Regions from separate parts of the Corynebacterium anserum genome, predicted to be linked through region 1. Evidence: riboswitches for the same ligand, from Rfam matches in the RefSeq annotation. Region 1 holds a riboswitch; the other holds the start of a gene.
What was found. Region 1 has a riboswitch for thiamine pyrophosphate ahead of GP473_RS07505 (ECF transporter S component). Riboswitches for the same ligand answer to the same signal wherever they lie in the genome.
Positions count from the first base shown of each region.

Region 2: linked by a shared signal. The riboswitch ahead of thiM (hydroxyethylthiazole kinase) and the one ahead of GP473_RS07505 (ECF transporter S component) in region 1 are both predicted to bind thiamine pyrophosphate.

Region 1 is NZ_CP046883.1:1,794,732-1,797,862, forward strand. It holds gene GP473_RS07500 (ABC transporter ATP-binding protein) at 1-736, opposite strand, end outside; gene GP473_RS07505 (ECF transporter S component) at 737-1,351, opposite strand; TPP riboswitch at 1,340-1,460, opposite strand; gene GP473_RS07510 (CE1 family esterase) at 1,481-2,680, opposite strand; gene GP473_RS07515 (error-prone DNA polymerase) at 2,762-3,131, opposite strand, start outside.
Region 2 is NZ_CP046883.1:496,307-499,437, reverse strand. It holds partial or broken gene GP473_RS02000 (bifunctional hydroxymethylpyrimidine kinase/phosphomethylpyrimidine kinase) at 1-474, opposite strand, end outside; gene thiM (hydroxyethylthiazole kinase) at 484-1,347, opposite strand; TPP riboswitch at 1,336-1,441, opposite strand; gene GP473_RS01985 (TrmH family RNA methyltransferase) at 1,510-2,472, opposite strand; gene GP473_RS01980 (NCS2 family permease) at 2,593-3,131, opposite strand, start outside.

The sequences.
Region 1 (3,131 bases):
TAAGCGGCACAGTAGGTACCCACACACCTGCGGCAACCAACTGATCAGCATGCGCACTGAGTATCTCAGATGGGGCGCCATCTGCCAGGATCCTCCCACTTCGCCCCGTGTCGTCGGTTCCCATGAGCAGAACCCGATCCACGTGATCCAGCCATATCTCGGTGCGATGTTCCACCACAACGAGCGTCGCCCCCGTCGCTTCAACGGCACGCAATACGGCGTCGCGAACCTCAATAACCCCGTGTGGATCGAGGTTGGCTGTGGGCTCGTCGAGGACAATAACGCCGGGTTCCATCGCCAACACGCCTGCCAAAGCGAGGCGTTGCTTCTGACCCCCGGACAGGGCACGGGTCGGATGCTCGAAGGGGAGATTAAGCCCTACCACCTCGATCGCCCGGCGCGCCCGTTCCCACATCTGTTCACGCGGCACGCAGAAATTCTCGCAACCAAATACCACGTCATCGCCGACGGTGTGGGCGATGACCTGAGAGTCAGGATCCTGCAGCACCATTCCCACCCGCGTATCCACCGTTATGGTGCCCACGCGAATGCCATCCTCTTCATCTCCCAGCACACCGGCGATGCCCGCCAGAAGAGTGGATTTACCCGACCCGGAAGCTCCGAGTAACAGCACTCGCTCTCCCGGCTCAATATCAAGATCAAGGCCAGAAAAGACAGGGTCTTTGCGCCCGCTGTGGCGCCAACCAAATCCGCGGGCTGTGATCCGCCCAGCCATTTACACCAATGCCTGGCGCTCGCGCCCCACAGCGAAGCGATCCAACGCGCCAGTGGCGGCCAGTCCCTTCACCACATAAAAACTCAGCACTCCGGCCACAATGGCGCCAGAGATGAGCATACAGATCAGGTACACGAGGTTGTAGGAAACAGACTTTGCCAGATTTCCGGTGACAAACAGCTCCATGACCCACTCACATGCGGCGGCACTCATACCGGAGAGCATGGCCACCGAAAGCTGATAACGCTTGTAGGCGAAAATAAGGAATACGAGCTCCGCTCCAATACCCTGGGCTAAGCCCGAGTACAGGGTTTCGATCCCCCACTGGTTTCCGATACCCGCCGACACGCTCGCGGCGAGTAGCTCCACGAACAATGCCGCTCCGGGTTTGCGGATGATCAACCCGCCAATGAGCCCTCCGATGAGCCATATGCCAAGGAACAGGCCTCCGAGTCCAGGGGTGATGGCGTCGAACACAGTGGTTCCAGTGCCGCCGATGCTGTTCCACACCCAGAAAATAAGACCGCAAGCTACTCCCAGAACAGCTGCGATAACGATGTCAACTACCCGCCACGTCATACTGCGTTTCGTGACGGTTGCAGAAAATTGGTTCATAACTCTCCCTCTCGCCGGTATGAGCCGGATCAGGTTCTGACGGTCGGGACCTGCATTTGCGGTCTACCCTCTCAGCCCACACATGCCGTGGACTCCCGTGAAAATGCGATGTATTTAATTGTGCGAAAGCTAACCTACCACACGACGATGACGTTCAAAGAAAGCTAAAACTTCCTCCGTGGCCGTAATCACGCGGGTAGTGCGCTCACTCTTGCGTGTCGTTAAGCTTTTGCTGCCCGCTTGTGCCTCGCCGGTACCAGCGAGACCGCGGTCGTCTCCCATCCACGTGTGACCCCCATCGTCAATGCCCAGATGCATAACCTCTGCACCCGCCTGACAATCGCTCCATGCCACGCGAGTGATTTTGTCAGTCACGGCAACGGAGTGCGGGGCTCCGAAGCACCCCGAACGCCCAGCGAACAAGCTACTGAGTCTCATGGCAGATACGTAGGCTGTATCGTGACGCCGCCCACCGTTGTATTTGATGGTTTCATCCCGCCGTCCATGTATCTCCAGGAATGGGATGGGTGTTCCCGGTACGAAACGGATGGAAGAGGGGTCTTTGGCATTAGATTGCGCCGTGGCACAGCTCGCCCACGTGTCCGGATAGTAGGCACCGGAGACGCTCGCGATCGCAGCGAATTGTTCTGGCATTTCACACGCCAGCATCACAGCAAAGCCGCCACCGTTAGACATTCCGACGGAATACACGCGATTGCCATCGATTGCATAGGTTGCACTGAGCGCGTCGAGGAGCTCGCGGATGAAACGCACATCCTGGCCCGGCTTGGAGGTGGAGTACGGCGCTCCTTCCCATGCCTTGTTCAACCCGGCTGGATACACAACGAGCGCTTCCTGCGTGCCAGTGTCTCCCCATGCCCCGTTAAGCCCTGCGTATTTTGCCATCGTCTTCGGCCCCTCGCCGTAGCCATGAAAAGCCAGGATCAATGGCATGGGGCGACCCTGCGCCGCAGATTGTGGCACATGGATGATCGCGGAGCGGGTAGCTCCTGCCGATTCGAAGGTTACAGTACCCTGCTTTCCTGGCTTCGGAGCATCATTCAGGGGGGCGGCATTGTGCGAGTCACGCACTACTGGTGCGATCTTTGGCGCGTGTTCCTTTTTCAGGCGTGGCACTGCCTGCGCCGGGGTGCTGGGCCCAGCGGATTCCGTGGTTGAGGCGTGCGGTTGCCATTCCTGCGCTGTCCATCCCGTGAGCTTTTGAAGCCCTACACCGCATCCTGCAGCACCGGCTATAACGATTGCCGCCACTCCCCCGGCAGCGATGCGCCGACGGCGATAGTATTTGGCGGAGGACTGACAATTCACGCGTCCGATTTTCCTTACCTTGCACAGCAGTGTCAAAGCTCCACGCTGGTCATAGGCCATGCCTCTGCTCGGTTAGTGCGACTATCTGAAGTCACGTGCGCGCACTTCCAGCTGGCGGGCCCATTCTAGCTCTGGCTCAACTGGTTCGATGAGGTCTGCACTCACGCTCGCCGCTCCCTCCGCGTTGTGCACAATGCCGCGGATCACCACCAGACGACTGCTCAAAGCCACTACTTTGTGGCGCGCCCACAGACCTCGACTGATCATGATGTTCGCCAGCCCAGTCTCGTCTTCCATACCGAGGAACACCACACCTCCGGCTGTTAACGGGCGCTGTCTGTGGGTTACTACTCCGGCCACTCTCACCCTCGTCCCGTCCGGGATGTGAAGAAGTTGTTCCGACGCCACCACTGCCGGACCCCCGCCCTTCCTCTCATGCCAAACGTCTAGG
Region 2 (3,131 bases), 910 kb from region 1:
AGCATCTGCTGCGTCTTCTTTAGTGGTCGTGGGGAAGACCGGACCAATGCCGATGAGATCAGGAAGCGCAACCCCCGCCTCGGCGCATTGCTCGGCCACGGCATCTATCTGATCTTTTGTCGACGCACTCAACCCGATCATGAGGTGATCCGGTAAAACCCGACGCGCGTAGACATAAGGCACATCGGTCTGGCCAATGTGCAAGTGAATGCCTAGTTTTTGAGCTACCTCGAGGCGATCATCAATGAATAGGGGGATGCGGCCGCCGATACGCTGCAAAAGTTCTTCGGCACGTTCGGTGATCTGAGATTCTGTGGCGTCTTTATCCCGCAGTTGGACTGTGCGCACCCCTCCTTCGATCGCGGCAGCCACAATATCGGGCACGTTCTCTGGGCCTCCGCCAAGGTATGGATCGGTCACCAAATACACGCCAAAATCCGGAGTCGCGTTGTGCGAGGTCTGTTGTGTGGACATCACGCGCCCCTATATCTCTTCGGTGGTCTCTTCGATGCTGACGAGATCCACCATCTCTTCAGGGGTGAGTTGGAACAGACCGTCCAACCAGGCAGCGGCGAAAGTCCCAGGCCCGTCCGGCACGGCTTTTCCGCTTTGAGTCCTGCCGTACATAGCGAGTTGTGCTGCGGCTCCTGTGTGTGCATGCGCAGCGACTACAAGGTCATGGTGCGATAACTCACGGCCATCGTCTTCTGGTAGAGAGCCACCACGGGTGACGCCTAAATAGGCAGCGGTCAGTGCGCCTAGAGAACAGCCGGTGCCGATGACTTTTTGCAACATCGCGTGTCCGCTGTGTACCCATGTCACGCGCCCTTCAGAAACGATGAGATCCTTTGGACCGGACACAGCCACAACTCCACCAGTGGTACGCGCCAAAGCCCTTGCGGCTTCCGCTGCAGCTTCGACGCCGTCAGTGGAATCTACTCCTCGACCGCCGTGCCCCATACCAGCTAAGGCGATGATTTCGGAGGCATTACCTCTAATGGCGGTCGGGTTCTCTGTAACAATCTGGTGCAGAAATTCGGTACGGCGTTGTAGCGCTCCTGCACCAACGGGGTCAAGCACCCACGGGGTATCAGCTTCCCGTGCACCTCGCACCGCCTCCCGCATGCCTTCGTACTGATGCGCACTGGGGGTACCGGAATTCAGTAGAACGCCGGAGGCGAGCTGGGCAAACTGAAAGGATTCTTCTGGCGTATCAACCATTGCTGGCTGTGCCCCAGCCGCGAGCAGAACGTTCGCGGTGACTTCCATGACCACAGAGTTGGTCAAACATTGGACGAGTGGAGCTTGGCGGCGCATTTGTTCTATTGCGCACGAAAGTACATGCATGGACAGTTCCTTCGCTAGTTCGAACTAGAGCAGGTTCAATGGGTGTGATCTCAGCGTCCAGCTCGTCATGCCGGACGCACCCCACGTCACTTCCGGCCATGCTAGCAAACCATCAGAACAATGTGAGTCACTTAGCACCCCTGGGTTCAGCTCAACACTCCGCTAGTGAGTGCCAGCCTCCGCATAAATATGTGCGCTTGAGAGGCTCCTGGCTGCATAAAAACCGATAGCTGCAGCTGTCGCTACGTTGAGAGAATCCGTGCCCGTTTCCATCGGAATCTTGGCTCGCACGTCTGCCGCCCGCATCGCGTGCTCAGTGAGGCCTGGCCCTTCTGCCCCGACCATAATCGCGATTTTCTTTTTATTGACGACGCCATCCAGCGCCTCCGCCAGCGTTTTGTCTGCATAGGGCGTCATTGCCACAATGGTGTAGCCACGGTTGCGCAGCCACGCCAGATCCTGCTGCCACGTCGTGATAGTTCCAGGGAATCGGGCGAAGGGTACACGCAGCACGTGACCCATACTCACCCGCACAGAACGGCGGAACAGAGGGTCTGCGCTACCCGCTCCAAATAAGACGGCCTCCACGCCCAAGCCAGCTGCGTTACGGAAAATACTTCCGATATTCTCGTGATCCCCCACGCCTTCCACGACACATATCACGCGTGGCTTTGCTTCGGGGTACTCATCTTCGCCGCCCTCGCTTTCACTGTCCACGGCATCCAGAACTGCTTCCACACCGCGTTCTTCTATCCGATCAGCAGCTGCCAGCAATCCGCGGTGCATATCAAAACCCACTACTTCCTTGAGGGTTTCGCGGCTCACCTCATACATGGTCACCCCACGCAATGCCGTTGCTAATTCAGGGTCATAGGACTGCGACTGGGGCTGGGTGGCGTCGAGAAGAGCCGCCAGCTTTTTGCGGAAACCCACCACGCAACGCACCGGGTAACGCGAACACAGCAGTCGAGGTACGGCTAGCGGCCCTTCCGCTATCACCAACCCTTTGCCTTCTGGCAAGTCTGGACGGTGATCGGAAGAATTGAGATCCCGAACATCGTCAAGACGGGGATCGGTCGGGTCCTCGATCCGGACAGTACTAAACCCCTCGGAAGCGTATGACATGCGCCACACGCTACCCGAAGGGGCTTGTACAAGGAAACAGCGGTGAAGAAGTGATGAAGAGCTAGAGCGGGAAACCAATACAGAGAGATCAGGGAGGAAGTGGACGAGGAATAAACGTTCCTAGTCCAGCGCGCCCATCACAGGATCGATGGCAAAGTACACAACAAACAACGCCGCAACAATGTAGAGCAACGGGTGAATCTTCTTGGCGTTTCCGGCGAAAATTCCCATCACCACATAAGCGATGAAGCCCACGCCAATGCCATTGGCGATGGAGTATGTAAACGGCATGATTACGATGGTCAAAAACGCGGGCAGAGCAATGTGGAATTTGTGGAAATCAATCTCAGTGATCTGCTGCATCATCAACGCACCAACGACGACCAATACCGGCGCTGCCGCCTCAATCGGCACAATCTCATACAGCGGGGTAAGGAACATCGCGGCCAAGAACAGCACGCCGGTGACAACATTGGCTAAGCCGGTACGCGCACCATCAGCTATGCCTGCAGCGGAATCCACATAGACAGTATTCGAAGAAGCAGAAGAAGCGCCGCCAACAATAGCGCCCGCGCCCTCCACGACCAGAGCCTTCTTCAGATTCGGCAGATTACCGTCTTCATCAGTTAGCTTTGCCTGCTTACCTAACGCAGTCATCG